4 regions of the Massilia phyllosphaerae genome follow, and region 4 is predicted to be linked to each of the others. Evidence: predicted binding sites of a transcription regulator. Region 4 holds the regulator's gene; each other region holds the start of a gene.
The links. Region 4 encodes FNR, which switches genes on or off when oxygen is low (the NO sensors DNR and NnrR bind a similar motif). Its sites were predicted from a motif close to TTGATNNNNATCAA; they were not measured.
Positions count from the first base shown of each region.

Region 1: the regulator FNR is predicted to act here: its motif matches at 2,539-2,552, upstream of U1H99_RS17430 (carbohydrate kinase).
Region 2: the regulator FNR is predicted to act here: its motif matches at 2,304-2,317, upstream of cqsA (alpha-hydroxyketone-type quorum-sensing autoinducer synthase).
Region 3: the regulator FNR is predicted to act here: its motif matches at 3,407-3,420, upstream of U1H99_RS21770 (glycine-rich domain-containing protein).

Region 1 covers NZ_JAXSQX010000004.1:361,523-369,357, forward strand. Annotated here, with positions in the region: gene deoC (deoxyribose-phosphate aldolase) at 1-188, opposite strand, end outside; gene U1H99_RS17420 (phosphopentomutase) at 185-1,378, opposite strand; gene xapA (xanthosine phosphorylase) at 1,429-2,277, opposite strand; gene U1H99_RS17430 (carbohydrate kinase) at 2,608-3,735, shown strand; gene U1H99_RS17435 (pseudouridine-5'-phosphate glycosidase) at 3,738-4,643, shown strand; gene U1H99_RS17440 (LysR family transcriptional regulator) at 4,652-5,554, shown strand; gene pcp (pyroglutamyl-peptidase I) at 5,668-6,315, opposite strand; gene U1H99_RS17450 (DUF979 domain-containing protein) at 6,335-7,282, opposite strand; gene U1H99_RS17455 (DUF969 domain-containing protein) at 7,279-7,835, opposite strand, start outside.
Region 2 covers NZ_JAXSQX010000012.1:120,479-128,313, reverse strand. Annotated here, with positions in the region: gene U1H99_RS29425 (DJ-1/PfpI family protein) at 1-68, shown strand, start outside; gene U1H99_RS29420 (flavin reductase family protein) at 137-757, shown strand; gene cqsA (alpha-hydroxyketone-type quorum-sensing autoinducer synthase) at 985-2,226, opposite strand; gene U1H99_RS29410 (sensor histidine kinase) at 2,507-3,784, shown strand; gene U1H99_RS29405 (response regulator) at 3,833-4,837, shown strand; gene U1H99_RS29400 (LuxR C-terminal-related transcriptional regulator) at 4,958-5,716, shown strand; gene U1H99_RS29395 (hypothetical protein) at 5,835-5,972, opposite strand; gene U1H99_RS29390 (DUF885 domain-containing protein) at 6,163-7,835, shown strand, end outside.
Region 3 covers NZ_JAXSQX010000006.1:114,339-122,173, forward strand. Annotated here, with positions in the region: gene U1H99_RS21755 (class I SAM-dependent methyltransferase) at 1-528, opposite strand, end outside; gene U1H99_RS21760 (CDP-6-deoxy-delta-3,4-glucoseen reductase) at 662-1,690, opposite strand; gene U1H99_RS21765 (NAD-dependent epimerase/dehydratase family protein) at 1,703-2,590, shown strand; gene U1H99_RS21770 (glycine-rich domain-containing protein) at 2,511-3,275, opposite strand; gene U1H99_RS21775 (glycine-rich domain-containing protein) at 3,645-4,370, opposite strand; gene U1H99_RS21780 (sensor histidine kinase) at 4,694-6,541, opposite strand; gene U1H99_RS21785 (glutamine--tRNA ligase/YqeY domain fusion protein) at 6,723-7,835, opposite strand, start outside.
Region 4 covers NZ_JAXSQX010000005.1:434,954-442,788, reverse strand. Annotated here, with positions in the region: gene U1H99_RS20775 (methyl-accepting chemotaxis protein) at 1-461, shown strand, start outside; gene hemN (oxygen-independent coproporphyrinogen III oxidase) at 579-1,976, shown strand; gene U1H99_RS20765 (TraR/DksA family transcriptional regulator) at 2,147-2,545, opposite strand; gene U1H99_RS20760 (GNAT family N-acetyltransferase) at 2,711-3,193, shown strand; gene fnr (fumarate/nitrate reduction transcriptional regulator Fnr) at 3,326-4,093, opposite strand; gene U1H99_RS20750 (TorD/DmsD family molecular chaperone) at 4,373-5,026, shown strand; gene U1H99_RS20745 (formate dehydrogenase) at 5,035-5,238, shown strand; gene U1H99_RS20740 (formate dehydrogenase subunit alpha) at 5,253-7,835, shown strand, end outside.

The DNA of each region.
Region 1 (7,835 bases), on a different contig from region 4:
GTGGTCAGGTCGATGCACTCGATGGCGCGCACCAGCCAGGCCGCCTGGTATTCCTTCTTGACCGTGCGGCGGTTCGCCAGGCTGGCGGCGCGGCGGTCGGCGGCGGCGCGGTTGACCGTCAGGTGGTTGATCCAGCCCAGGTCGAGACCCATGGCGGTGTTACGTTTGAAATCCAGGTTCTGGGTCATAGCAGAGCGGTTCCGTTAGCGAGGGGTTTGACGCCGAGGTGCTTGGCCAGCGTGGCGCCGATGTCGGAGAAGGTGTCGGCGACCGGCAGTTCCGTGGCTTGCGCGGCCGGACCGAAGAACAGCACCGGGATGTGTTCGCGGGTGTGGTCGGAGCCGGCCCAGGTCGGATCGCAGCCGTGGTCGGCGGTGATCACGACCAGGTCGCCTTCCTTGAGCTTGCTGGTGAATTCCGGCAGGCGCGCATCCAGCTCGTGCAGCGCGTTCGAATAGCCGGCGACGTCGCGGCGGTGGCCGAAGTGCATGTCGAAGTCGACGAAGTTCACGAAGCTCAGCGATTTTTCCGGGGCAGTGTCGGCCACTTCCAGCAGGCGGTCGAACAGGGCCATGTTGTCGGCGCCCTTGATCAGTTGGGTCACGCCCTGCGCCGCGAAGATGTCGCTGATCTTGCCCAGCGCGATGACCTCGCCACCGGCATCCTTGACATGGTCGAGCAGGGTCGGCGCGACCGGCGGCACGGCGTAGTCGTGGCGGTTGCTGGTGCGTTTGTAGTTGCCGTTGCTGCCTGTGAACGGGCGCGCGATCACGCGGCCGATGTTGTACGGCTTGACCAGTTCGTAGGCCGCTTCGCACACCTGGTACAGCCGCTCCAGGCCGAAATGCTCTTCGTGGGCGGCGATCTGCATCACCGAGTCGGCCGAGGTGTAGATGATGACCTTGCCGGTCTTGACGTGTTCATCGCCCAGCTCGTTGATGATGGTGGTGCCCGACGCGTGGCAGTTGCCGAGCCAGCCGGCGACGCCGGTGATCTCCTGCAGTTTGTCGGTCAGCTCTTGCGGGAACGAAGGCACGGTCTTCGGGAAGTAGCCCCAGTCGAACAGCACCGGCACGCCGGCGATTTCCCAGTGGCCGCTCTGCGTGTCCTTGCCGGTCGACTGCTCGCGCGCGACGCCCCAGGCGCCGGTGAAGCCTTCGCGTTTCTGGAAGCCGGCCGGCCATTCGCCGCTGGCCTTGTGCGCGGCGGCGCCGAGGCCGATGGTTTCCAGGTTGGGCAGGTACATCGGGCGGCCGCTGTCGGCGGCCCACTTGGCGATGTGGCCGAGGGTGTTGGCGCCTGCGTCGCCGTATTTGTCGGCGTCGGGCAATGCGCCGAGGCCGAAGGAGTCAAGCAGGAGGATGAATGCGCGTGACATATGATTTATCTCCACGTCGCCCCTGCGAAGGCAGGGGCGACGACTCAAAATTAAGCGATGGTGGCGGTTGCAGGCGTGGTACCGAGACGCTCGACGAACCCATGAATCAGCGTCACCAGATCCTTCGCCGCAATCGCCGCATACTTCAAGGTCTGCTCATGCGACAGCGGGAACGGGCTCAGGCCCTCGGCCAGGTTGGTGATGGCCGACACGCCCGCCACCTTCAGGCCGCAGTGGCGTGCCGCGATCACTTCCGGCACCACCGACATGCCGACCACGTCGGCGCCCATGGTCTTGAAGGCGCGGATTTCGGCCGGGGTCTCGAAGTGCGGACCCGGGGTCGCCAGGTAGACGCCTTCGGCCACGGTGATGCTCTTCTCGGCGGCCACGGCGTTCAGCATCGCGCGCAGGTCGGCGTCGTAGGCATTGGCCATGCTGAAGAAGCGCGGGCCGAAGCGGTCGTCGTTCGGGCCGGCCATCGGGCTGCCCGGCAGCAGGTTGATGTGGTCGTTCAGGATGACGACGCTGCCGGCATCCACTTCAGGACGCAGCGAGCCGGCCGCGTTAGTCACCAGCAGCAGTTCGCAACCCAGCAGCTTGAAGGTGCGGACGGCGGAGGTCATCACGCCGGCGCCATAGCCTTCATAGAAGTGGCCGCGCCCCTTCATGCACACCACCGGCACGCCGGCCAGCGTACCCAGCACCAGTTCGCCCGCGTGGCCATGCACGGTGCTGATCGGGAAGCCCGGCAGCTCGGTGTAGCCGATCGAGACGGCGTCCGTCATCTGCTCGGCGAGCACGCCGAGGCCCGAACCGAGGATCAGCGCAGCGCGCGGCGTGAAACCCGGCTTGCGTGCACGGATGACCTCGAGGGCGTCGAATGGAGTATTGCTGGACATGGTGTTCCTTGTCGAATGGTTCAATATAGAGGGGAAGTCGATCGGTGGCAGCCGGAGCCAGAGTAAAGCGGAGCAGCGGCTCGCACGCTTTCCGGGAAGCTGGCGCACCAAAATGTTCTAACTATGCATTATCGTGGATTGGTATGGCAAATACCATTTTTCTGGCCGATTTATACGGCGAATGTATAAATCAGGGGTAGACTGCATTTATATATGGATAGGACGCTTGTCCAATAATCTTCCAGCAAAAAAATTGCTGCGTTGACGCTCACCAAACATATGTTTAAAATTATAAACAAATGTTTGAATGTAAAACCGCCTACTGACGCCGTGACAGAACAACCGAAAAAACAACAATTGCTCCAGCTGATCCGCGCGAATCCTTTCATTTCGCAGCAGGAGCTGGCAACCGAACTGGGCTTATCGCGCTCGGCGGTGGCCGGCTATATCGCCGGCCTGATCCGTGAGCGCAAGCTGCTCGGGCGCGCCTACGTGCTGCCGGATCGCCGTCCGGTGGTCTGCATGGGCGCCGCCAACCTCGACCGCAAACTGCGCTCGCTGGCGCCGCTCGCCCTCCACACCTCGAATCCGGCCAGCCAGGCCGAATCCTTCGGCGGCGTGGCGCGCAACATCGCCGAAAACCTGGCGCGCCTGGGCACGCCGGTTGCTTTGTTAACGGCGGTGGGCAGCGACAGCTCGGGCGCCGCCCTGCTCGCCCATGCCGAGTCGGCCGGCATCGCAACCCACGGCGCGCTGCGCCTCGAGGATGCCGCCAGCGGCACCTATACCGCGGTGCTGGATGCGAACGGCGACATGGTGGTAGCGCTGGCCGACATGGCCCTGTACGACCGCATGACGCCGGCCTTCGTGGCGGCGCGCGAGGCGCAGCTGGCCGCAAGCGCGCTGGTGGTGGCCGACCTGAACCTGCCGCTGGACACGGTCGACGCCCTGCTGGCCCAGGCGCGCCGCAGCGGGGTGGCGCTGGTGCTGGTGGCGGTGTCGGAGCCGAAGATGGCGCGCCTGCCGCCTGCGCTGGCCGGCGTGCGCCTCCTGATCCTGAATGCCGGCGAACTGGCGGCGCGGGTCGGACGGCCGCTGGAGGACCAAGCGGCCATCGAAGCGGCGATGCGGGAAGTGCAGGCGCAGGGCGCGCGCGACGTGGTGGTGACACGCGGCGCGGCCGGTGTGCTGCTCACCCAGGCGGACGGCGCCATCGCCAGCCTGGAGGCGCTGCCGGCCGAGGTGGCCGACGTCACCGGCGCCGGCGACGCCTTCGCAGCGGCCGTGTGCTGGTCGCTGGTACAGGACGGTGGCGACGACCTGGTGCTGGCCTGCCGCCGCGGCCTGCACCTGTCGAAGCTGACCGTCGGCACGCTCGACACCGTCCACCCGGGACTCGGACCGGATAGCCTGGCCGATGCCGATACGATGAACACGAATTTTTTGGAACAACTCTGACCATGCAAGCCTTTCTCCAGTTTTCCCCCGAAGTGCAGGCCGCCCGCGCCGCCGGCAAACCCATCGTCGCCCTCGAGTCGACCATCATCTCGCACGGCATGCCCTACCCGCAGAACGTGCAAACCGCGCGCGAAGTCGAGGGGGTGATCCGCGACGCCGGCGCCGTCCCCGCCACCATCGCCATCATCGACGGCAAGATCTGCATCGGCCTGTCCGACGAGCAGCTGGAAGTGCTGGGCAACGCCGGCGATGCGCTGAAGGTGAGCCGGCGCGACCTGGCCTACGTGCTGGCGCAAAAGAAGCTGGGCGCGACCACCGTGGCCGCGACCATGATCTGCGCGCAGCTGGCCGGCATCGAGGTCTTCGTCACCGGCGGCATCGGCGGCGTGCACCGCGGCGCCGAGACCAGCTTCGACATCTCGGCCGACCTGCAGGAACTGGCGCGCACCAGCGTCGCCGTGGTCTGCGCCGGCGTCAAGTCGATCCTCGACATCGGCCTGACCTTGGAATACCTGGAAACCCACGGCGTACCGGTGCTGAGCGTCGGCCAGCCCGGCTTCCCGGCCTTTTTCACGCGCGACAGCGGCTACAACGCCGACTTCCAGATCGACGCGCCCGAGGAGCAGGCACGCTTTATCCGGACCAAGTGGCAGCTCGGCCTGGAAGGCGGCGTGGTGGTCAGCAATCCGGTGCCGGCAGAGATGGCGATGCAGAACGGCGAGATCGACGGCATCATCGCCCAGGCCCTGGGCGACGCGGATGCGCAGGGCGTGAAAGGCAAGGCGGTCACGCCCTTCCTGCTGGCCCGCATCAAGGAACTCACCGGCGGGCGCAGCCTAGCGACCAACATCGCGCTGGTCAAGCACAACGCGCTGGTCGGCGCCCGGCTGGCCGTCGCGCTCAACTAGAAAATACCATGTCGATCGACCTGAAGCAGCTGAAATACTTCCTGGCAGTGGCCGAAGAAAAGAGCTTCAGCCGCGCCGCCGAGCGCCTGCACATCTCGCAGCCGCCGCTGTCGCAGCAGATCATGAAGCTCGAGAGCGAGCTGGGGGTGCGCCTGTTCGCGCGCACTACCCGCACTTTCGAGCTGACGGTGGCCGGCAAGGCGCTGATGCAGGAAGCGGCCGACCTGCTCGGCCGCATGCGCATGACGATCGACACCATCCGCCAGATCGACCGCGGCGAGGTCGGGCGCCTGCGCGTCGGCATCGTCGGCTCGGCGATGTGGGGCCCGATCCCGGGCCTGCTCGAACAGTTCCAGAGCCAGTTTCCGCGCGTGACCTGGACCATCCACGAGCTCGGACCAAACGACCAGTGGGAAGCGTTGCGCGCGCGCCAGATCGACGTCGGCTTCTGGCGCGAGCCGCGGCTCGACGAGGACGTGCTGAAGCACGCCAACCTGCGCCAGGACTTGGCCTTCCGCGAGAACGTGTGCGTGGCGATCAATGCGCGCCATCCGCTGGCGCAGCGTACCAGCATCGAGCTGATCGACATCGCCACCGAACCGATGCTCAGCCTGCACCTGGACCAGTCGGCCGAGCCGCGCTACCTGATCCAGTGCTGCGTGAACGCCGGCTTCCAGCCGACCATCTTCCAGGAAGCGGCCGAGCCGCAGACCCTGCTGGCCATGGTCGGCGCCGGACTGGGCGTGGCGCTGATGCCGGAGACCACTAGCCGCATCGGCTGGCCGGGGGTGCGCTTCCTGCCGATCCGCGAGAACGCGCCGTCGGCCAATTTGTACATCACCTACCCGTCACAGGACGATGCGCCGGTGGTGCGGGCGTTTTTGAAGATTTTGCACCCGGCTGGGGAATAATCAGCCGCTGCTTGAACGCGTGGACGGCATAGCCGTCCACCCTATACCTGCGTTACGGTAGGGTGGACGGGTTCCCCGTCCACGCGTTCGACCGGCGCTTGAATCGCCAACAATCAATGCGTGGCGCCGCCCGCTTCCGCCACGTCGGACTCCACGCCCACCGCCACCTCGACCGCGATCCGCAGGCCGTCGATGATGTCGTTCAGCGCCATCGACGGCGCCGCATCGGCGCGGCCGGCCACCTGCTGCGGCAGGAAAGGCACGTGGATGAAGCCGGCTTTCATTCCCCTGGCCTGCGCATGCTGCATCAGGCCATAGAACACGTGGTTGCACACGAAAGTGCCGGCGGTCTGCGAGACCCCGGCCGGGAAGCCGCGCAGGCGCAACGCGCGCACGATGGCCTTGATCGGCAGCGTGCTGAAATACGCGGCCGGGCCGCCGTCGGCAATGGTGGCGTCGACCGGCTGCTGGCCGGCGTTGTCGGGAATGGTCGCATCGTCGACGTTGAGCGCGACCCGCTCGACCGAGATTTCGTGGCGGCCGCCGGCCTGGCCGACCGCGATCACGATGTCAGGCTGCAGCGCGTCGATGGCGTCGAACAGGGCCAGGTTGGCGCGGCCGAACACGCAGGGCAGTTCGCGCGCCGCGACCTGGAAGCCGGGGCCGCTCCAGCCGTCGAGCGCGCGCGCCGCCTCCCAGGAAGGATTGACGTCGGCCCCGTTGAAAGGTTCGAATCCGGTGAGCAGTACGGTCTTGGTCATTCTTGGCCTCATTGATACATCACATCAGGAAATACAACAGCAAAATATTCACGCCCAGCAGCGGCAACGCGGTCGGCAGCTGGGCCTTGATCACGGCATTCTTGTCCGGCAGGTCGAGCAGCGCCACCGGCACCACGTTGAAGTTGGCCGCCATCGGCGTCATCAGGGTGCCGCAATAGGCGCTGAACATGCCGATCGCCGCCATCACGGCCGGATTCGCATGATACACCCCGACCAGCACCGGAATCCCGATGCCGCCCGCGATCACGGGAAAGGCGGCGAAGCCATTGCCCATGACGACGGTGAACAGTGCCATGCCGCCGCAGAATGCGGCGCACGCGACCAGGCGCGAGTCCATCGGGATGGCGCTGGTCGTGACCGCGGCCACCGCCTTGCCGACGCCGGCTTCGGCGAACAGCAGGCCGAGCACGGCCAGCATGTGCGGCAGCACCACCGCCCAACCCATGGCGTCGATCAGGCGCCGCGCCTCGCGCACGCCCTGCAGCGGCGTCGCGCGGGTGACGCCGCAGGCCAGCGCCAGCGCGGCGATGGCGCCGCAGCCCATGCTGACCAGGGTCAGGTTTTTCGGGTCCAGCAGCGGCTCGGCACCGATGCGCACGTCCTTCAGCAGCGTCGAACCGATCATGGTCACCAGCGGGATCGCCAGCGCCGGCACCAACAGCCGGTGCCCCAGCCGCGCGGCACTGGCGCGGCGCGCTTCCTCCGACACGGCTCCGGGCTTGCCCGGCCTGACCAGGCTGCATCCGGCCAGCAACGCCATCGCCACCATCAACACGCCCGCCACGAAGGGGGACAGGCGCTCGCCGGCCAGGTAGACCAGCGCGTACAGGCCCCAGAACGCGGCCGTCGCGAAGCGCCGCGGATTGCTGCCGTCGCGCAGGTTCATCAGCGCGGTGGCGGCGAACAGCAGCCCGACCAGCACGTAGAAAAAGTCGAGCGCGATCACTTGCGCATCCCGGCTTGGAGGAAGATGCGGCGGTCGAGCCGGCGCAAGTTCCAGGCATGGATGACGAAGGCGCTGAGCGCGGTCGGGATACCCCACAGCGCCATGTGCAGCGGATCGACTTCCAGCCCCTCGGCGCGCAAGATCGTCTGCATCAGTACGATCGCGCCGAAGGCCACGAACACGTCTTCGCCGAAGAACAATCCGACGTTGTCGGTGGCCGCGCTCATCGCCCGGATGCGCTGGCGCAGCGCGTCCGGCAGGCTGCCCACGCGCGACTCCGCCGCCGCTTCCGCCATCGGCGCGATCAGCGGGCGCACCATGTTCGGATGACCGCCGATGCTGGTCAGGCCGAAGGCGGCCGCCAGTTCGCGCACGAACAGGTACACGGTCAGCAGGCGCCCCGTGGTGGCCGACTGGATGCGCGCGATGCTGGCCTCCGCATGCTCTTTCAGGCCGGCGCGCTCGAGCAGCCCGATCGCGGCCAGCGGCAGCAGCAGGATCAGCGGCAGGTTGCGGGTTTTCAGGAAGGCGGTGCCGAGCGATTCCAGGATAT
Region 2 (7,835 bases), on a different contig from region 4:
GCTTGCGCAAGAAACGCGCCGACGATACCGAGGCGCAAGCGCCGCCGGCGGCGGACACGGCACACTGAAAATCGCCGCTGCGCTCACGCGGCCGGCGCGGATGATGTATGGTTCGGTCTGGCATCAAGGAGACAGAATGACCAGCAACATCCACTTCTACGAACCGCGCAACGGCCACGGCTTGCCGCACGATCCTTTCAACGCCATCGTCGGCCCGCGTCCGATCGGCTGGATCTCGTCGCGCAGCGCCGACGGCATCCTGAATCTTGCACCCTACAGTTTCTTCAACGCCTTCAACTACACCCCGCCGATCATCGGTTTCGCCAGCATCGGCGCCAAGGATTCGCTGCGCAACATCCAGCAGACCGGCGAGTTCGTGTGGAATCTCGCCACCCGCGCGCTGGCCGAACCGATGAACGCAAGCTGCGCCGCGGTGCCGCCCGAGGTCGACGAATTCGCGCTGGCCGGCTTGACGCCGGTCGCGTCGCGCCTGGTCGGCGTGCCGCGGGTCGGCGAGACCCCGGTGGCCTTCGAGTGCCGCTGCACCCAGATCGTCCAGCTGCAGACAGCCGCTGGCGAGACGGTGCCGACCTGGCTGGTGCTGGGCGAAGTGGTCGGCATCCATATCGACCGTTCGCTGCTGAAAGACGGCGTCTACGATACCGGCGCGGCAGGCCACATCCTGCGCGGCGGCGGACCGGCGGATTACTTCGAAATCGGGGCGGAACAACTATTCAGGATGTATCGCCCGAAATGAGCCGTGCGCGGCGCGGCGGACACCTGGACGATGCTCTTGCGGGCTGAATCCGGTCTCCGTCAACAGCGCGCGTGCTCGGACGCCGGCGTGCCATCCTTCCTGGCTGCCGGTTTTTTGTTCTTTGGCAATCGTCGGTTAGTTGCAATAATCTGCGGGCTGCGGGAGAAAAAACAGGCACCGGAGCGCACTGGTGCGCTCTCCCCCATACCCGCCTTCCCGCAAGGCGCCTAGTGCATGCGCTTGCGACGGCTCGACGACGACCAGTTGACCAGGTCGACCTCGCTACGCATGTCGGCGCAGGCCGCCACCAGCTTCTCGATCTCTTCCCGGGTCATACCGGAATTCAAGGTCAGACGCACCAGCGAGCGGTTCTTCGCGGTGGCCGGTGCGCAAAACACGGCGCCGTAGATGCCACGCGCTTCCAGTGCCTTGCGCAACACCAGGGTCTTCGGCTCCGGCCCGGCTTCCAGCGCGATGATCTGCTCGGTGCCGTCGTCGATGCAATAGCCGAGTTCGCTCAAGCGCACCCTCACCTCCTGCGTGTTCCGGTGCAATGCCGCGCGGCGCTCGTCCGCCCTGCTGATGAAATCGACTGCGGCGTCGAACCAGGCCAGTTCGTGGTTCAGCAGGCAGGAACTGAAGATGGCCGGCCGCGATGCTGACAGGAAGTAGCCCTTGAAGTGGCTCGAACAGGTGATGAAACCGGCGCGACCGGCAAACGCCTTGGCCAGCGACGCCGTCCTGAAATGCACGCGTTCGGTCAGCCCTTCCTGGACCACGAGGCCGGCGCCGCCCGGGCCATGGGTGCCGAGCGAATGCGATTCGTCGACGATCAGGATGCTGCCGCTGCGCTCGGCCAGTTCGACGAACTCGAGCAGGGGCGCGACGCTGCCGTTGGTGCTGTACAGCGCGTCGATCACGATCACGCCACCGCCATGTTTTTCGATCTGGCGCTCGAGATGGGCCGGACTGTTGTGCAGGAAGGGTACCGGCAGGGCCTGTGCCGACTGCACGCCTTCCCATAGCGATGCATGGGCCAGCATGTCGAGGTAGACTGGAATGCCGGGTTCTGCGATGCTCTGCAGCAAGCCGACGTTTGCCGCCCAGCCGGACTGGGCGAGCACGCCGTCTTCGGCCTGCATGAAGGCGGCCAGCTTGGCTTCGAGGCGATGCTGATAACTACCTTCCTGCAAGAACACGGACGACATCAGCATCTGGCCCTGGGTGCCTTGCAGGGTGCGCACCTGGGCGTCGATCAGGGCCGGTTCGTTGGCGATGCACAGGTAGTCGTTGCCGGCCAGCATGACCGCACCGGCTTGCGGCGGCGCCCAGACGTGCATGTGTTCGCCGCCAAGCAGCTTTTCCACACGGGTCACATAGTGCTCATCCATGCGCCGGGTCACGAATTCCGGCATGCGGCGGGCAGCCGGTTGGGTGGCGAAACGTTCGATATTGAGTGCTGGGGTCATGCTTCCTCCGGTTGGCGGTGAAATAAAAGTTGATAAGTGGTTACGCAGATTCGAATAATGCCGTGTTAGCGCTACATTTGACTAAAATCAATGTATTTCAACGATACTTAGTTAATACCACGAGAAATTGCGTAAAATCAATTTTGACAGTACAACGATGACCTGGGCATGACGCGTTGTGCGACTTGACTGCCGATCTCCGACCATAGCCGTGAAAAAAGTCTTATCCGATAGCACTTTCTTGATCGATGCCCGCCTGCGCGGGCTGAGGGCATCCGTCATGCAATGGTTGCTCGGCAATGGAAAGGAAAGCGATCGGCTCGCCTGGCGCCTGCAATGCCTGGCCTGGATCGGCTGCCTCGGTATGCCGATGTACTACGTGGTATGGACTGTGTTCTTTCCGCAACAGTACGAGAGCCTGGCGCTGCGCCTGTTCGGCGTCGCCTTGTGCGTGCCGGCACTCTTCCTGAAGCGCTTGCGCTGGCTGGCGCAGCCGCGCACGATGCAGGTCTACGAATTCATCGGCGTCACCTACGTGCTGCCGTTTTTCTTCAGCTACATGTTCCTGATGAACCACGGCTCGGCCGTGTGGGGCGAATCGCTACTCGTGGCATTGATCGTGCTGTTCCAGTTCGACGGCTGGTGGGCGCTGGCGAGCTGGCTGTGCGGCACGCTGCTGGCCGCCGTCGCCTTTGCCTTGCACGGCGAAGCCGCCTTCCTGGCCAGCCCGGTGGTACTGGAGCAGGCACCGATCTATCTGTTCACGGTCGCGATCGTGTCGGTAACCCGGGTAGGGCGGCGCGTGCTGGCGGGCGAAAAACTGGCCGGCATGGCGCAGGCGCTGGCGATGGTCTCGCACGAGCTGCGAACGCCGCTGATCAGCGTGGCGGCCAACGTGCGCGGCATCGAACGCTCGCTCAAGGCGCGTGGGCAGCCCCCTGCCGGCGCTGCCGGCACCGTGCAACTGGATCCTGAGGACATTGCGGTTGCCGGTGCCATGGAGCGCATCGGCTTCGAAGTGCGCCACATGAACCAGATGATCGACCTGTTCCTGCAATCGGCAGCGGCGCTGAACCAGCAGCTGACGGCCACCGAATACGTGTCGATGGCCGACGTGGTCACGCATGTGGTCGAGCGCTATCCGTTCACCGGCCAGGAGCAGCGCGACAACGTCAGCGTGGTAATACGTGGCAATTTCTGGTTTGCTGGCAAGCACGAACTGTGTGTGGTCGTGCTGCTGAACCTGCTGCGCAATGCGCTCAAGGCGCTGCAGCGTGCCGGCCGCGGCAAGGTCCGCATCGTGATCGACGGCACCCGTGCACGGCCGCGCCTGCTGGTCATGGACTCCGGCTGCGGTATTTCCGCGAGCCAGTTGCCCCATATCTTTGAACGATTTTACTCCTGGCCGCCGAGTTCCGGCGCCGGTATCGGCCTGTCCCTGTGCCGGGACATCGTCCATGCCTGGCAGGGCCGGATCCGCTGCCGCTCGCGCGAATCGGCCTGGACCGTGTTCGCGCTGGAATTTCCCCCAACGATCTCCGCCGACCGATCGCATTGATCGATCGCCGTCGAACATCACCGCCCAAGCATTTCTACCGAATCCTTCATGTCTTTGCCTATCTATCAGCACCCGACCATGACCGTCCTGGTCGATGACAGCGTCAGTTTCCTGCACAGCCTGCGCTTCCAGCTGGGCAACGCGCTGCCCAGCATCACCTTCAGCGATGCCAGCGCCGCCCTCGCCTGGCTGCGCGAGCAGAGCCGCGACGGCTCGGACCTGGAAAGCTTCCTGTCGCCCTGCGTCGACACCTACACCCACGAGCCGCAACCGTTCAGCGTGGCACTGCACGTCGGCCAGCTGTGCCAGATCGCGCGCCGGGCACGCCGCTTCATGACGCCGTCGACGCTGGTTGTCGACTACTCGATGCCGCAGATGAACGGCATCGAATTCTGCGAAGCGGTCAGGGATTTGCCGTGTAAGAAAATCCTGCTGACCGGGGTGGCCGACGAGAAAGTGGCGATCGCCGCCTTCAACCGCGGCCTGATCGACCGCTTCATCCGCAAGAGCGACCCGGATGCGCTCGACCGCCTGGAATCCGACCTGATCGCCCTGCAGCGCGACTATTTCGTGGCGCAGTCGCGCGTGGTGCAGGGCTTGCTCGCGCTGCACGAATACCGCTTCGTCGGCGATCCGGCGATCGCGGCGCTGGTCGACCAGGTCGCACGCTCCTACCAGATCGTCGAACACTATTTATACAAGAGCCCGTCCGGCTTCCTGATGTTCGACGCCGAGGGGCGGCCGCATTTGCTGGTGATCGAGACCGAACAGGGCATGCGCGCGCATTACGAAATGGCGCAGGACAGCGGCGCACCGCCGGCCCTGCTGGAGGCACTGCGCGAACGGCGCGTGATCCCGAATTTCAGTGGCGGCGATGGCGACGGCATGTATTCGGACGCCTTCGACGATGGCTGGTACAACCATACGGCGCCGGCCCAGGAATGCCGCGGCCGCGAGCGCTATTACTGGGCGATGTTCGACCTGAATCCGGCCCTGCTCGACGGTCCGGTGGCACCGTTCTCGGCCTTCCTGCGCCGCCACCAGGCCAGCTGAAACGCGGGCGCGGCTACCTTTACTGCATGCTGGCCTGCAACAATAGTGCATATGGTGGCATAATGCCAAGTATTACAGGCAAAAGCGTGCCCCATGGAACAGGCTGGATTAGTCAAAGTCGTGCTCGCAGACCCGCGCCAACTGATGTGCGAGGGGCTGCAACGCGTGCTGGACGAACGGGCCGATATCAAGGTCGTGGCGGTGGCGCGCTCGCGCGTCGAACTGATGGCGGCGCTCGACAGCGTGGCGCCGGACGTACTGGTGCTCAACCCGCGGCTCGAACTGCAGGGCGGCATCGCGCTGATCCGTGACTTGCGCAAGCTGCTGCCCTATCTACCACTGCTGACCCTGGCATCGGATGCCAGCAACGATGACCCGGTGGCCCTGCTGCGCGCAGGCGCCAAGGGTTACCTGTCGAAGAACAACGATACCGCCGACCTGATCCGCGCGATCCAGAAGGTAGCCGAGGGCGGCCTCTATGTCAGCAACGAACTCAGCGAGAGCCTGGCCGAAGAACTGTGCGCCGGCCTGCGTACCAACAGCTTTGCGCGCCTGTCGCCGCGCGAAGCCGAGGTCTTCGGCTTCCTGGCGCATGGCCACACGGTGTCGCACATCGCCCAGGTGCTGCAGCTGAGCGTGAAGACGGTCTCGACCCACAAGAGCCGGATGATGGAGCGCCTCGGCCTGGCCTCGCTCAGCGAACTGATCCAGTACGCGATCACCAACGACCTGATCGACCTCAGCGAGGCTCCGCCGATGCGCGCGCCCGACGACGGCCCGACCCCGCGCAGCCTGGAAGCGCGCCGTTCCGACCAGGACCGTACCGCGCTCGCATCCGAGGACTGGCTGGCCAGCCTGCTGCCCCGCCGCCGCGTCTGAAGCGCCGCTCAAATTTAGAGCGCCTGACAAAACCTTCAGGGCAAGGCGCATCGTCGAAGACAGTACGAATGTACGGCGAGACGATGCAACGCCGCCATGGAGGTTTTGCCAGGTGCTCTTATTCGGCGCGCTCGCGGCCCAGCCGTTCGCTGACCCACTCGTGCCAGCCGCAGTCCGGACACTGGCTGCAAAAGATAATGCCGAAAAAGGTCGCGCAGCCGAGCGCGAGAAGACTGGCGTGCAACATGAAGTCCATGTGTCGTCCTCCTTGCTTTTTGGAAAGCCTTGGTGCGGGCGCCGGTGCATGGCCGGGCCCGTCGAGACCACTGTAATCCAAGCCGCGCTTGAAATCCAGCGCCACGCACCCGCATGGCATGTTGACAGTTCTCAAGCGTAGCGGCTATGGTGTTTCTTGTTAGACAAACATTCCAATTGCCAAGGACCACATGCCCGCTAGCACCCCGACCCGCCGTGACCTCCTGAAATTCGCCGTGAGCGGCGCCGCCGCGGCCGCACTGCCCGCAGCCATGCCGGGCGCGGCGCTGGCCGCCCGTCCGGCGCAACGCAAGCCGGCGCCGGACGCCGCCGACGACCCGCGCTTCAAGGCGCTGCTGGATGCGTTCGCCGACGAGATCCTGATGCTGGCGCCGACCACGGCATCCAGCCTCGGCCTCGACAGCGGCAAGCACGCCGCGCTGAAGTCGCGGCTGGAACAGGTCTCGGCCGAGGAAGATGCGCGCTGGACGGCGCAGGTGAAATCGATGGCGGCGCGCCTGGACGGCATCGACCGCGCCCGGCTCACGCCGCAGGACCAGATCCGCTACGACACGGTGCGCTACGCGGTCGGCGCCGGCCTCGAGGGCACCGCCTTCCCCTTCGGCGGCGCGGCCGCCGGCCTGCAGGGCGGCACCGCGCCCTTCCCCGTCACCCAGCAGGACGGCGCCGTCACCCGCATCCCGGAATTCCTGAACTCGCAGCACGCCATCGCCACGCGCGCCGACGCCGACGCCTACCTGGCGCGGGTGCAGGCAATGGGGCGCCTGCTCGACCAGGAGACGCGGCGCATCGCCGAGCAGGATGCGATGAACGTGCGCCCGCCGGCCTTCATCATCCGCACGGCACTGGACCAGCTCAAGGCCTATCGCGCGCTGCCGGGGCAGGAACAGACGCTGGTGACCTCGCTCGCCACGCGCACGCGCGCGCTCGGACTGGCCGGCGACTGGGGCGGCCGCGCGCAAGGCCTGGTCACGGACACGATCTATCCGGCGCTGGAGCGCCAGATCGCGGCGCTGGAGCAGGCCGGCCGCAAGGCGGACGACGTTGCCGGCGTGCACCGCCTGCCGGACGGCGAAGCCTACTACCGCTGGGCGCTGAAGCTGGGCACCAGCACGAGCTATGCGCCGCAGCAGGTACACGACATCGGCCAGGAACAGAACCGCGAACTGGAGGGGCGCATGGACGCCATCCTGCGCGGCCAGGGCTTGACGCAAGGTTCGGTGGGCGCGCGCATGGAGGCGCTGTCGAAGGACCCGCAGCGCCTGTTCGCCGACGACGAGCGCGGCCGCAGCCAACTGATCGCCTACTGCAACGAGCGGGTGGCGGCGATCCGCAAGCTGCTGCCGCGCGTCTCGCACCTCGGCCTGAAGGCGCCGCTGGCGATCAAGAGGGTGCCGCCCGACATCCAGGACGGTGCCCCGCTCGGCTACATGAATTTCGCTTCGCTCGACGGCAAGCGTCCGGCCATCTATTACATCAACCTGAAGTCGACCGCGATGTGGCCGCGCCACGAACTCAGCTCGCTCACCGCGCACGAGGGGGTGCCCGGCCACGCGCTGCAGGGCGCCTACCTGGCCGAGCACCATGCCGAGACGCCGCTGATCGCCTCGCTGATCGGCTTCAATGCCTTCGTCGAAGGCTGGGCGCTGTACGCCGAACAGCTGGTCGACGAATTCGGCCTGTATGCTGACGACCCGTTCAGCCGCCTCGGCTACCTGCAGGCCCAGAAGTTCCGCGCCTGCCGCCTGGTGGTCGATACCGGCATGCATGCGCTGAAGTGGGAACGGCGCCAGGCGATCGACTTCCTGTCGGCCCACACCGGCCGCGCGCTGGCCTCGGTCAC
Region 3 (7,835 bases), on a different contig from region 4:
GTGCAGGGTCTTGGTGGCCGACAGGCCGCTGCCTTTCTTGGCCGCGTTGTCGATGATGACCAGTTTCCCGCCCGGCTTCAGCGCATCGTACAGCCGCTTGTTCATGGCATCGCGGTTGGCCGGGGTGTTGGCGATGTCGTGGTAGGACATGTTGATGGTGACGAGGTCGAGCGCCGGCGCGTGCGGCGGGAGCGGGTTGTCGAAGCCGGCCACGAACGAATGCAGGTTGGGCACCTTGCGCGCGTCCAGCTTGGCGTTCTCCATGGCGTTCTGCGCCCACACCTCGCCCTTGCTGCCGACCGCCGCCGCCAGCAGCGTCGCGGTGGAACCGCCGCCGGCCGAGATGTCGAGCGCCTTCATGCCCGGCTTGACCTGGGCAAACGAGAGGAATTCGGCGGGCTTGCGCTTGTCGTCGGCCTTGCGGTCGTCGTCGGTGCGCAGGGGGCTGGCGATGGCGGCCTGCCACTCCTGCACGGTCTGGGCCTGGCCGGCGGCGTAGGCTGGTACGCCGGCGGCCAGCAGGGACATACTCAATGCTGCAAGAAGGGGAACAACACGAAGCGAAGTTGGCATGGTGGCGCTCATTGTCGGGTTGGGAGGCAAGGAAACCTTACCCCAAATCGCAATGCAACATGCAAAAAATGCTACATCGTGCGCCGCTTCAGGACTGCGCCAGGTCGGCTTCGGTGGTAAAGGCGTCGGCGTAGAATTCCTCGGCCGGCAGCCCGCACTGCGCCACATAGTCCTGGCGCGCCGAATCGACCATCACGGGTGCGCCGCAGGCGTACACCTGGTAATTCGACAAATCCGGGAGGTCCTGCATCACGGCCGCGTGCACGTAGCCGGTGCGCCCAAGCCAGCCGTCTTCCGGCAGCGCATCCGAAATCACCGGCACGTAGCGGAAGTGCGGCAGTTCGCGCGCCCACCCTTCGCAGAGTTCCGCCATGTACAGGTCTTGCGGGCGGCGGCCGCCCCAGTACAGGCTGACCGGACGCTCGGACTTCAGGTGGATCATGTGCTCGACCAGCGCCTTCACCGGCGCGAAGCCGGTGCCCGAGGCCAGCAGCACGATCGGCTTGTTCGAGTCTTCGCGCAGGAAGAAGGTGCCGAGAGGCGCCTCGAAGCGCAGGATGTCGCGCTCCTTCATGGTGGAGAACACGTGGTCGGTGAACACGCCGCCCGGCAGGTGCCGGATGTGCAGCTCGAGCGGGCCGCTGAACGAGGGCGCGTTGGCGATGCTGTAGGCGCGGCGCTTGCCGTCCTTGAGCAGAAATTCGATGTACTGGCCGGCGCGGTAGGCCAGCGCCTCGTTGGCCGGCAGCTGCAGCGTGACGATGGCGACGTCGGGCGCCGCGCGGCGGATCGACACCACGCGGGTCGGCATCTTGCGCAGCGGGTACTCGCTGCTGCCGCCGACTTCGCGCGCCTCGATGGTGAGGTCGCCCTCGGCCACGGCGCAGCAGAACAAGGCGTAGCCCTGCAGCTTTTCCTGCTCGGACAGGGCGCGCTGCTGGTGCGGCTTGTGGTGGATCGTGCCTTCGACGACCTTGCCCTTGCACGAACCGCAGGCGCCGTTCTTGCAGCCGTAGGGCAGGCCGATGCCGGCGCGGATCGCGGCGGCGAGCACGGTTTCGTCCTGTTCGCAGGCATATTGGTGGCCACTGGGCTGGACAGTGATCTGGAACGTCATACAATCCTCGGAATGAATACGATTAATTTCAAACGGCCGCGCCTCCTGATCGTGGGCTGCGGCGATGTCGGCATGCGCTTGCTGCCGTGGGTCACCCGGCGTTTTCGTGTGTTTGCCCTGACCAGTCAACCGGAACGCCGGGCCGCGCTGCGCGCGGCCGGGGCGGTGCCCATCGTGGCCGACCTCGACCGGCCGCACACGCTGCGCCGGCTGCGCGGCCTGGCGCAGCACGTGCTGCACCTGGCGCCGCCGCAGCAGCAGGGGGATCTGGATTTGCGCACACGCAATTTGACCGCCATTCTACCCGAGGGCGCGCGTGTGGTTTATGTCAGCACGACCGGTGTCTATGGCGACCGCGGCGGGGCACTGACCGAAGAGAGCGCGCCGCGCAAGCCGCGCAACGCCCGCGCGCGGCGCCGCGTCGACGCCGAGCAGGTGCTGCGGGCCTGGGCACTGGCGGCGCGCGGGTCGGTGGCGATCCTGCGCGCGCCCGGCATCTATGCGGGAGACAGGCTGCCGCTCGAGCGCCTGCGCCAGGCCACGCCGGCGTTGCGGCCGGAGGACGACGTGTACACCAACCACATCCACGCCGACGATCTGGCCCAACTGGCGTGCCTGGCGCTGTTCCGGGCCTTGCCGGGGCGTGCCTACAACGCCTCGGACGATACGCGCATGAAGATGGCCGAGTATTTCGACCTGGTCGCCGATGCCCACGGCCTGGCGCGGCCGCCGAGGTTGTCGCGTGCCGAGCTGGAGCGGACGGTGCCGCCGCTGCGGCTCTCCTTCATGTCGGAGTCGCGCCAGCTGGTGAATACGCGCATCAAGCGCGAACTGCGGGTGCGCTTGCGCTACCCGCGGGTGCAGGACTTTCTTGATCAAGCGGGTGCAGGGAAGGCATAAGGCGTTCCTGCACCGGGAAGACGGCTGGCCAGCTCAGGCGGGCAATCAGCTGAAGGCACGCGTCGCGTGGTCCAGTGCCGGGCCGGCAAGGTAGGCCGCTTTCGCGCCCCGGGCCGGCGCAGTAGGCCGGCTTGATGCCGGGGCCGGCGCAATACGCAACTTTCATAACGGGGGCATCGCAGTAGATGGGCTTGGCGCCGGGTCCGGCACAGTAGGCGATCTTGGCGCCAGGGCCGGCGCAGTAGGCCATCTTTGCGCCGGGACCGGCACAATAGGCGGCGTCCGCGCCGATCGATACCGGGTAGTCTTCACCGAACGTCGCTTCGTACAGGGTACGCATGCGTTCGCCGCTGTCGAGGCGGAACTGCTCGTCGTCTTCGCCGCGCAGCCCCACGTAAGGATAATGGTGCAGGAAATAGCCGAAGGCGCGTTCGCAATCCCGCGCATATTTCATCGTGTCGAGGATATGGTAGTGCCAGAAGGTGTCGACATCGACCAGGGGTGCCGTATCCTCTTCAGGGAACATTTTCATCAGGCATAAAAAACGCCGGTATTCCTTCTCTACCGCGTTCGCCTTTTCCACACTCCATGCCTCACCCGATTCGACATGCATCAACTTGATCTTGATGGGTTCGAGATCGAGTTCCATGATTGCCCGGAACTGGTCATTTGTCTTGGTATCCATGATCGTCCTTATCGCGAGGAAGTGAGAAGTGGTTTTAGGAAACGTCAGAGAATCAACTCGGTCACACGTTTTTGATATGGAACAAATTATTGTCCGTCGTTTAGCTTGGTAACAACGGATCACAGGCAAATTTGATTTGCATCAATAATTGTTCACTTGTGCGAAGTTCCTAGCCAATGAACGGGTTGTCGCATGTTGAATATTGCGGGCCAAACCGGAATCGATTCTGATGTTTCGCAGTGGAAAAGGACGGAGTGCAACAAGGGGTTGGCAACGCGGGTGACGATAAAAAAAAATCCGCCTCCAGGAAGGAGGCGGATCGGGATGCGGGCCTGGAAGGGGCAGGCCGGCCAGTATGGCTGACTCCTGTCAGCTCGCTTGTGCGCGCATCGGTTCGATGCTGGCAACACGCAAGGCGGCGACCGGCTGGTTTGGCGTGCCGGCAGTGGCAACGGCCTTGGCACCGGGCCCGGCGCAGAAGGCGGCCTTGGCACCGGGACCGGCACAGAAGGCGGCCTTGGCACCGGGACCGGCACAGAAGGCGGCCTTGGCACCGGGACCAGCGCAGAAAGCGGCCTTGGCGCCCGGTCCGGCGCAGAAGGCGGGCTTGGCACCCGGCCCTGCACAGAATGCGGTATCCGTGCTACGCGCTTCGACCTTGTCGATGCCGGGTCCGGCGCAGAAGGCAGTGCTGGCGCGGATCGCCGTGGCGCCCGGATAGGCATCGCTGAAAGTGGCTTCGTACAGGACGCGCATGCGCTCGCCGCTGTCGAGGCGGAATTGCTGGTCGTCTTCGCCGCCCAGCCCGACATAGGGGTAATGGTGCAGGAAGTAGCCGAATGCCTGTTCGCAGTCGGCCGCATACTTCATGGTATCGAGGATATGGTAGTGCCAGAAAGTGTCGACATCTTGCAAAGGTGCTGCAGCTTCATTCGGGAACATTTTCATCAGACAAAGGAAACGCCGGTATTCCTTTTCGACGGCCGTGGCTTTATCAAGGCTCCAACCTTCTCCCGATTCGACGTGCATCAACTTGACTTTGATGGGGTTCAGATCGAGTGCCATGACTGCCTTGAACAGGTCGTTGAGATTCATGATTGTCCTTATTGATAATGTAATTATGTGAACTGCTTCCCTAGTATTGGCAGACATCATGTAATTCATGTGTCGGCATCAAAATTTTTCTCTATTTCGATATCGCTCAAAAAGTGCTGACCTCCCTTGGTATTGTTGAGGGGCTCGCTACAAACCGTTCTTGATTTGCGTTGCCTGTACTCAATGTAATTGAGGCCATTGGGCACGTAATTGCGTTTGGTCAAAAGTGGAATGACGTTGCCGCGATGCTACAAATAGCGCGACAAGCTGGAGCACGGAAGGGAAGAAGGGAAGAAGCGGACCGGGACGGCCCGCGTGGTGCCTCAAATGACGGCGGAACCGGTTTCGTGTTCGCTCAGCAGGCGCGGTTCGTCGGCGGGCAGGTCGATCACCGGTGCCGAGACCATGATCGTCGTGCCGCCATCGGGTTCGCTGAAGATGGCGCAGGTGCCGCCGAGGATGAGGATACGTTCCTCGATACCGACCAGGCCGAATGAGCCATGCTTGTTGCGTCCGCCCGGCGGCAGGCCGCAGCCATTGTCGCGGACGATCAGCGACAGCCAGCTGCCGTTCAGCCGCAGCTCGACGATGACGCGGCTGGCGTGGGCATGGCGCACGATGTTGGTCAGCGACTCCTGCAGGATGCGGAAGAAAGCGGTCGCGCAATAGTCGGGCATGGCGATTTCCAGGTGATCTTCATGGAGATCGCACTGGATGCCGGTACGGCGCTGGAACTGATGCACCTGCCACTCGACGGCGGCGGAGAGGCCGAGGTCGAGTACGGTGGGGCGCAGGTCGTTGATGATCTGGCGCACGCTCTTGATGGTGGTATCGATCTGCTGCAGCGTGGCGCTGGCGCGCTTGTGCAGGTGGCTGTGGGTCCGCGAGCGGGTGGTCAGCATTTCCGCGTCGATGCGCAAGGCCAGCAGGTTCTGGCCGAGATCGTCGTGTACCTCGCGCGCAATCCGCTTGCGCTCCAGTTCCTTGACCTGGTAGGCATTGTCGGCCAGCCGGCGCAGTTTCTGGTGCGACAGTTGCAGCTTGCTCTGGCTCTCGCGCAGCTCGCTCGTCATTTCCTGGGCCAGCGCCAGGGCCGCGCGGCGCGAGGAGGTGAGGATGAAGATCACCGCGTACAGCATGATCGAGCCGAAGAAGCCAAGCGACATCATCAGCTTCGGGTAGTACACGTCGAACTCGGTGTACAGGGCAGACTTGGGTGCGCTGTACACCGTCCTCCACGGACGGTTATTGAAATTCATCTGCAGCGTGGTCGAGAACACATCGTCGCCGCCTGCCAGTGGCGGCTTGGGCAGCGCCGTCGTTCCTTGGCTGTCGAACAGCGTGAGCGGTATCCCGGTGCGGTCGCGGCCAAGCGCATCCATGTACCGGCCGGTGTCGAACAGCGTCATGCGCACGCCGTTCACCGGGATCTTGTCGATCACGCCTTTCAGCAGCTTCGGCACGCTGAATGCGATGCCGATCGAGCCCATGTAGGCGGCGCGGCGGCCCGCGACGCTGTCGAGCGGCAGGCCCAGCCGGTAGATGGGCATGCGCATGCCCAGGTAGGTATCGTTCGGATGGGACAGCGCGGGAATCGGCGTGCCTGCAGCCTGGAAGGTACCTTCGTCGCGCTCGCGCTGCAACAGGTTGCCGAAAAAGTGGTTGGACAGCAGGTCGTAGCCGTAGAGCTCGGCCTGTTTTTGTTCCGGCTCGATGTAGCCGACCGCGAGGTAGGCCGGACGCACGCCGGATGGCCAGATGTCCAGTTTGGCGGCCAGCGGGCCCAGGAACTTTTTCTCGGCACGCAGTTTGGTGACGAAGGCTGCACGCTGGTCTTCATGGAAAAACAGTGCCAGGTTGATGTAATCAATGGCGGGATAGTTTTGCTCAAGATGCAGCCCACGCGCAAACTCGTGGAATTGCTGTTGGGTGACGCCTTGCGAACTCTGGACCATGCTGCCCGCCGAACGCAACAAGTCCGTGTACGATTTGACCCGGACACTGATCACGCTTTGCGCATACGCGGCATGATTCAGGAAGCGCTGGCGTGCATCGCTTTCGATCGAGCGATGCGTGTTGACGTACAGGCTGCAGCCGATCAGCGAGGATAGCAGGGTGCCTGCCCAGAACGACAGGCGGGTGACGGAAAACGCCTCTTGCAGCAGCGACATCGCATACTCCTCGCAGGCAGGACAGGCGGCGCTGTCCTTGCGGTCTTTATGCGTTGCAACTTACGTAAGTTGGGTCCGAAGTGGACCTAGCAGATTAAAGAGCTTGTATGGAAAAAAACCCGGTTCGTGGACCGACCCGGGTTTTGTGCCGTGCTGCCGCGCGTGGCGGCGCATGCGGAGATTACTTGCCCCAGCTGTCCTTCAGCGTGGTCACGCGGTTGAACACCGGCTTGCCCGGCTGCGAGTCGACGCGGTCGGCCACGAAATAGCCGTGGCGCTCGAACTGGAAGCGCTGGTCGGGCGCAGCCGCCTTCAGTCCCGGTTCCAGGTACGCTTTGACGGTTTCCAGCGCGTTCGGGTTCAGCACGCTCATGAAGTCCTTGCCGCCGCCGTCCGGCTGCGGATCGAGGAACAGGCGGTCGTACAGGCGCACTTCGGCTTCCAGGGCGTGCGAGGCGCTGACCCAGGTGATGTTGCCCTTGACCTTGTAGTTGTCGGCGCCCGGGGTGCCCGATTTCGAATCCTCGAAATAGTTCACGTGGACCGCGATCACGTTGCCATTCTCGTCCTTGTCGAAGCCGGTGCACTCGGCCACGAAGCCGTACTTCAGGCGCACGCGCGCGCCCGGCTTGTCGGCGGTCGGCGGGGTGAAGCGGTGGTAGCCCTTGGTCGGCACTTCCATGAAGTCTTCCTGCTCGATCCACAGTTCCTTCGTGAACGGGAAGGAGCGCTGGCCCATCTCGGGGTGGTGCGGGTGGACCGGCGCGTTGCACTCGACCGTCTGGCCTTCCGGGAAATTGTCGACGATCAGCTTCAGCGGACGCAGCACGGCGATCGCGCGCGGTGCCTTCGGATCCAGGTCGTCGCGCAGCGCGCCTTCCAGCGTGCTCATGTCGATCCAGCTGTCGACCTTGGTGACGCCGATGCGTTCGCAGAACAGCTGGATGGCTTCCGGCGTGTAGCCGCGGCGGCGCAGGCCGACGATGGTCGGCATGCGCGGGTCGTCCCAGCCGTTCACGACGCCGCTGTCCACCAGCTGGCGCAGCTTGCGCTTGGAGGTGACGACATACGTCAGGTTCAGGCGCGAGAATTCGTACTGGCGCGGCACCGGACGCGGGAAGAAACCGCCGTCGGCCAGGGTCTCGACCAGCCAGTCATAGAACGGGCGGTGGTCGGTGAATTCCAGCGTGCACAGCGAGTGCGTGATGTTTTCGATCGCATCCGAGATCGGGTGCGTGTAGTCGTACATCGGGTAGATGCACCAGGCGTCGCCGGTGCGGTGGTGATGCGCATG
Region 4 (7,835 bases):
CCTTCCAGACCAATATCCTGGCACTGAACGCGGCGGTGGAAGCGGCGCGCGCCGGCGAGCAGGGGCGCGGTTTCGCGGTCGTCGCTGGCGAGGTGCGCAGCCTGGCCCAGCGCTCGGCCGGCGCGGCCAAGGAAATCAAGGCGCTGATCGAGGATTCGGTCGAGAAGGTCGGCCAGGGCAACGACCAGGTCGGCGACGCCGGCCAGACCATGCGCGAAGTGGTGGCGTCGGTGCAGGACGCCGCCGTCATCATGCACGACATCACGCTGGCCTCGCGCGAGCAGGGACAGGGCATCGCCCAGGTGAATGCGGCGATGGCGGAACTGGATGCGATCACGCGCCAGAACGCGGCGCTGGTCGAGGAATCGGCTGCGGCATCGTCCAGCGTGGCGGAGCAGGCGGTGCATCTGTCGCAGGCGCTGGATGTGTTCAAGATCGATACGCGTTCACTTACTGCTTAATTAAAGGGCTCGGTGGTTTTTGATGTAAGTCAAAGATTTAGCTGAGCCCGATCAATAAACTCCTCGTAAAGATTTCCACATTGCATGGGCGATGTGGATCACCAGGAGTTTGTTACCATGAAATTGCACGACCTGCCGACCGTCGAATTCGACGCCGACCTGATTGCCCGTCTCGGCAAGGCCGGCCCCCGCTATACCTCCTACCCGACTGCCGACCGCTTCGGCGACGGCTTCGGCTACCGCGACTTCCTGCATGCCGTGGCCGACCGCCGTACGCGTGCCGGCGTCCGGCCGCTCTCGCTGTACCTGCATATCCCGTTCTGCGACACCGTCTGCTATTACTGCGCCTGCAACAAGATCGTCACCAGGAAGCGCGACAAGGCCGCCACCTACCTGGCTTACCTGAAGCGCGAGGTCGAGATGCAGGGGCGGCTGTTCGCCGGGATGAATGAGGTCGAGCAGTTGCATTTCGGCGGCGGCACGCCGACCTACCTGTCGGACGCGCAGATGGGCGAGCTAATGGACCACCTGCGGCGCTGCTTCCATTTTGCCGGCGATGCCGCCGGCGAATACGCGATCGAGGTCGATCCGCGCACCGTGTCGCCCGAGCGCGTACACAGCCTGCGGCGCCAGGGCTTCAACCGCATCAGCCTGGGCGTGCAGGATTTCGATGGCGACGTGCAGAAGGCGGTCAACCGCGTCCAGCCGGAGGAGGAGACGCGGGCCATCATCGGCGCCGCGCGTGCCGCCGGCTTCCGTTCGGTCAGCATCGACCTGATCTACGGCCTGCCGAAGCAGACCCCGGCCACGATGGCAGCCACGCTGGACAAAGTCATTGCTGCCGACCCGGACCGCATCGCGGTCTACCATTACGCCCACATGCCGCAGCTGTTCAAGCCGCAGCGCCGCATCCTGGACGCCGACATGCCCGACAGCGACACCAAGCTGCAACTGCTGCAGCTGTGCATCGAGCGCCTGGGCCGCGCCGGCTACGTCTACATCGGCATGGACCATTTCGCCAAGCCGGGCGACGACCTGGCCCTGGCCCAGCGCCAGGGCCGGCTGCAGCGCAACTTCCAGGGCTATTCGACGCACGCCGACGCCGACCTGGTGTCCTGCGGCGTTTCCGCCATTGGCGCGGTCGGGGCCACCTACAGCCAGAACGCCAAGACGCTGGACGACTATTACGACGCACTCGACCGCAACGAACTGCCGGTGGCGCGCGGCGTACGCCTGAGCATGGACGACGTGCTGCGGCGGGCCATCATCCAGAAGCTGATGTGCCAGTTCGAACTGTCGATCCCGGCGCTGGAGCAGGCGTTTCCGATCGTGTTCCGGCGTTATTTCGGGCGCGAGCTGGAGGCGCTGGCCGGGCTCGAACGGGATGGGCTGGTGAGCGTGGGGGAGGAGTGGATCAGCGTGAGCATGAAGGGGCGGTTGCTGATCCGGAATATCTGTATGGTGTTCGACCGGTATTTGAATAGCGTGGAGCCGCGACATTCGAAGACCGTTTAAGGTAGGACAGACACGTAATATGCACGTCGCCCCTGCGCAGGCAGGGGCCCAAGTTGGTGGCGTATCGCAAAACTTGGGCCCCTGCCTTCGCAGGGGCGACGGTTTTCAAGCTAACTTTTCAAGCCAACTATCGCTGGTTGAGCTAGCTGGTTGAGCTAATTTCGGCCAACTCACATCGTCGGCCCGCGCCCCGATCCTTCTTCCTTCTCGATCCGCTCCTGGCACTGGATGCAGGTCTGCACCGTCGGCGTCGCCAGCAGGCGTTCTTCCGGGATGTCGCAGCCGCACACCACGCAGATGCCGGCGCCGCCCGATTCCAGGCGGCCGATGGCGGCGTCGATCTCGTGCAGCATGTTGGTTTCGTGTTCGGCCAGGTGCTCTTCGTTATGGCTGAGCATTTCGCCGGCCGGGGCGTCGTCGTTCTGGCCCATGTGGGCATTCGGCGAGATCGCCGGGCGGTCGTCGGTGTCGCCGTCGGTACGGGCGTGGACGGTGGCGAGGATGTCTTCGCGGCTCTGGCGCAGGCGTTTGCCGAGTTCTTCGTGGAGTTCCGGTGAGATTGGCGGCATAGGTAAGTCCTTGGTACGTTATCGATCGCGTTGTTGATCGCGTTGTTGATTGTCTTGATAACAGTCTAGCCGATGCCTGCCGGGAGGCGCGCACGCGCGCGGAAGTTGGATTGGCTTGAAGGCCGTGATAGATTGATCGGCACCCATAGCGTACGAGGCCAGACGATGAGCATGCCATCCCAGCGCCCAGCCACCGAAGCCGACCTCGTGGCCCTCTGGGCGCTGCGCACCCGTGCCGTGCGGAGCAGCTGCGCAAGCCACTATCCGCCCGAAGTCATCGATACCTGGTCCGCGGCCGCGCCGCCGGCCACCATGCCGCTGCTGGTACGGGCCGGCGGCGGCATCGTCGCGGAAGACGCGGGCCGGCTGCTCGGCTATGCCGTGCTGGATGCCGAGACCGGCGAAGTCGATGCGGTGTTCGTCGATCCCGGCGCGCACGGGCAGGGCATCGGGCGCGCCTTATTGGCGGCACTGGAAGCGATGGCGCGCGCGCAGGACCTCGACCGGCTGTTCCTGTCGGCGTCGCTGAATGCGGTGCCGTTCTACGAGCGCGCCGGGTTCCGCGCGCTGCGCGAGCGGCTGGTCGCGCACCGCAGCGGGATCGCGATTCGGGCGCTGCAGATGGAAAAACGGCTTGGAGCGGCCTGACAAAACCTCCATGACTGCGTTGCATCGTCGCGCCGAGCAGTTGCCGACCCGGCCTACTGTCTTCGCGGTCCGCCGCTGCGGCGATACGCCGGCAAGCCGCATCTCTTGCCCTGAAGGTTTTGTTAGGCGCTCTTACGCCATCGGGCTGCACTGCGCCGTGCCCGCCGCCATCGCCTGCAATCGAGCCGGCTCCAGCAGCACGATCTCGCGCTTGTCCACCTGCACCAGCCCCGTCTTCTTGAAGCGCGACAGCAGGCGGCTGATGCTTTCGATGGTCAGTCCCAGGTAATTGCCGATGTCCTCGCGCGACATGCGCAGCTGGAAGCGGGTCGGCGAGTACCCGCGGGCGGCGTAGCGCGACGACAGGTTGACCAGGAACACGGCAAAGCGCTGCTCGGCGCGCATGTTGCCGAGCAAGAGCATGACGTTCTGCTCGCGCGTGATTTCCTGGCTCATGATGCGGTGGAAGTGGCGCAGCAGCGCCGGTACCTGGCCGAACAGCTCTTCCAGGCGCGCGAACGGGATCTCGCAGACTTCGCTGTCTTCCAGCGCCACCGCGTCGCAGTGGTGGCGGTCGCCGCTGATCGCGTCCATGCCCAGCAGTTCGCCGGCCATCTGGAAGCCGGTGATCTGGGATGCGCCGGCCGCGTTCACCTGGTAGGTCTTGAAGTGGCCGAAGCGCACCGCGTACAGGTTGCGGAAGGGTTCGTCCATCGCATACAGGCGCTCGTCGCGCACCAGGCGCCGGCGGCGGCCGATGATCTGGTCGAGGCGCTCCATGTCGGCGTCTTCCAGGCCCATCGGCAGGCACAGCTGGTGCATGCTGCAGGCCGAGCATTTGGCCTTCAGTGCCTGGACGTTCAGCGGCTGCTCGATGGCAGGGAATTCGGTGGAGCGCATGGGAGGTAAGGGCCGTCAATACCCCGCCATTATAGCTGTTCACTTTCTGCCACCCAATGCATTCGAGGCCTTGTAGCCGCTGCGCGGCCTGGACGCCCACGTCTAGCGAGCGTGTGCCCCCCGTTCGCTGGACGGGCGTGCTGGCGTTGCCTGTCGTCATGCATGCGGCGGGCACGCGCTGGCACGTAAACCGGCCGCGCATGCAAGGCGGTTCAACCGTGCGCGTTCCGTCCTTACGAGCGTCTACACTTTCCGTAAGAATTTATTAACGGGAGAACCATGGTTCCTCAGCAGCCAGACGCATCCGTTAGCCTGCCGCTCGGCGGCGAGGACCAGGCGCGTGCCGATTTCTATGCCTTGCTGGCGCGCCTGCTGCTGGTGCCACCCGATGGCGGCCTGCTGGCAGCCCTGGCCGAGTCGGAGCCGGTCTCTGCCGCCGGCGAGTTCGCGCTGGAAGATGCCTGGCTGAAGCTGACGCAAGCCGCCAGCGTGGTCGACGCCGGCGCGGCGTCCGACGAGTTCGCGCTGCTGTTCCTGAGCACCGGCAACCCGCTGCTGAATCCCTTCGGTTCCTTCTATCTCACCGGCCACCTGAACGACGTGCCGCTGGTCCAGCTGCGCCACGACCTCGCGCGCCTGCGCCTGGCGCGCGCGCCCGGCGCCGGCGAGTCGGAAGATCACCTGGGCGCGCTGTGCGAGACCATGCGCGTGCTGATCCAGGGCGCGCCGGGCGTCGGCCGGCAGCCGCTGCTGGTCCAGAAACAGTTTTTCGAAGCGCACATCCGCCCCTGGTATGCGGCCTGCCTGGCCGATATCGCGCATGCCGAGGGGGCGAATTTCTACCGCGTCGTGGCCGCCGTGGCCGACGCCTTCCTGTCGATCGAAGCCCAGGCCTTTTCGGTGCTGGATGCCGATGACCTGATTGCAGCCTGAGGACATACATGGACAAGGAACAGAAACCCGACTTCACCCGACGCAGCCTGCTGAAGGCCGCGCCCCTGGGTGCGCTGGCGGTGGCCGCCGCCGCCGGTGCGAAGGAAGCCGAAGCCCCGGCCGCCGTGCCGGCGCCGGACCCGGCCAAGCCGCGCGGCTACCACGAGACCGAACACATCCGTAACTACTACCGCACCGCTGCGTACTGGTAAATCGAGGAAATGTCATGACCCTGGTGAAAACATCGCGCGACAGCGGCTCAGGTAATAACACCAAGCGCCGCCGCTTCCTGGTCGGGGCCGGCGTCACCGCCGGCGCCGGCGCACTCGCGCGCCACCTGCCGCTGAACATGATGCAGCCGGCCACCGCCGCCGAGCCTGTGCAGGCCGAACCGACGACCGAGATCAAGCACACCGTCTGCAGCCACTGCTCGGTCGGTTGCTCGGTCGAGGCGGTGGTCAGCAACGGCGTCTGGGTGCGCCAGGAAGCGGCCTTCGATTCGCCGATCAACATGGGCGCCCACTGCGCCAAGGGCGCGTCGGTGCGCGAACACGGCTTCGGCGAGCACCGCCTGCGCTACCCGATGAAGCTGGTGAACGGCAAGTACGAGCGCATTTCCTGGGACCAGGCCATCAACGAGATCGGCGACAAGCTGCTGCAGCTGCGCCAGCAGTCCGGTCCGGATGCGCTGATGCTGATCGGCAGCTCCAAGCACAGCAACGAGCAGGCCTACCTGCTGCGCAAATGGGTCTCGTTCTGGGGAAGCAACAATTGCGACCACCAGGCGCGCATCTGCCACTCGACCACGGTGGCCGGCGTGGCCCAGACCTTCGGCTACGGCGCGATGACGAACTCGTTCAACGACCTGCACTACAGCAAGGCCGTACTGTTCATCGGGTCGAATCCGGCCGAGGCGCACCCGATCTCGATGCTGCACTTCCTGCACGCCAAGGAGCTGGGCGCGAAGATGATCGTGATCGACCCGCGCTTCACCCGCACCGCGCGCTTCGCGCATCACTACGTGCGCGTGCGCCCCGGTACCGATATCCCGCTGGTGTGGGGCATCGTCTGGCACATCTTCGCCAACGGCTGGGAAGACAAGGAATTCATCGCCAATCGCACCTACGGCATGGAAGACGTGCGCAAGGAAGTGGCGAAATGGACCCCGGAAAAGGTAACTGAAGTGACGGGCGTGCCGGAATCGGCGGTGCGCATGGCGGCCGAGATGCTGGCCACCAACCGGCCGTCGTCGGTGGTCTGGTGCATGGGCATCACCCAGCACCACGTCGGCACCGCCAACGTGCGCGCACTCTCGATCCTGCAGCTGGTGCTGGGCAATATCGGCAAGCCGGGCGGCGGCGCCAATATCTACCGCGGCCACGACAACGTCCAGGGCGCAACCGACGTCGGCCCCAACGGCGACTCGCTGCCGGGCTACTTCGGCCTGGCCGAAGGCGCCTGGAAGCACTTCGCCAGCGTCTGGGGCGTCGACTACGACTGGATCAAGGCGCGCTTCGGTTCCAAGGAACTGATGGAAAAACCGGGCATCACGGTGTCGCGCTGGTTCGACGCCGTGCTCGAGGAAAACAAGTACGTCGACCAGCCGAGCAACCTGAAGGCCGTGATCTATTGGGGCCACGCGCCCAACAGCCAGACCCGCCTGCCGGACATGAAGGCGGCGATGCAGAAGCTCGACATGCTGGTCGTGGTCGACCCGTACCCGAGCATGACGGCGTCGATGCACGGGCGCCAGGACGGCGTCTACCTGCTGCCAGCGGCGTCGCAGTTCGAATCGCAGGGTTCGGTGACCGCCTCGAACCGCTCGATCCAGTGGCGCGAGCGCGTGATCCAGCCGCTGTTCGAGTGCAAGACGGACCATGAAATCATGTACCTGTTCGCCAAGAAGCTCGGCTTCGGCGAACAGCTGGTCAAGAACATCAAGGTCGTGCACAACGAACCGGTGATCGAAGACATCCTGCGCGAAATTAATCGCTCGTGCTGGACCATCGGCTACACCGGCTGCTCGCCCGAGCGCCTGAAGCTGCACATGCAGAACAAGCACACCTTTAACCCGACCACGATGCGCGCCGACGACGGCCCGTGCAAGGGCGATTACTACGGCTTGCCGTGGCCGTGCTGGGGCACGCCGGAAATGAAGCACCCGGGTACGCCGATCCTGTACGACCTGAACAAATCCGTGGCCGAAGGCGGCCTGCCGTTCCGCGCCAACTGGGGCGTCGAGCACAACGGAGAGAGCCTGCTGGCCGCCGATGGCTCGTTCACGAAGGACAGCGAGATCGACACCGGCTACCCCGAGTTCGACCACGTGTTCCTCAAGAAGCTGGGCTGGTGGGATGACCTCACGCCGGAAGAAAAGATCGCCGCCGAGGGCAAGAACTGGAAGACCGACCTCTCGGGCGGCATCCAGCGCGTGGTGATCTCGCACGGCTGCGCGCCCTACGGCAACGCCCGCGCCCGCGCCAACGTCTGGAACTTCCCGGACCCGGTGCCGACCCACCGCGAACCGCTGCTGTCGCCGCGGCGCGACCTGGTCGCCAAGTACCCGACCTACGACGACAAGGCCGCCTTCCTGCGTCTGCCGACGCTGTACAAATCGGTGCAGCAGGTCGACTTCTCAAAGGACTTTCCACTGATCATGACCTCGGGCCGCCTGGTCGAATACGAGGGCGGCGGCGAGGAAACCCGTTCCAACCCGTGGCTGGCCGAGCTGCAGCAGAACATGTTCTGCGAAGTCAATCCGGAAGACGCCGCCCAGATCGGCGTCAAGCTGGGCGACTTCATGTGGGTC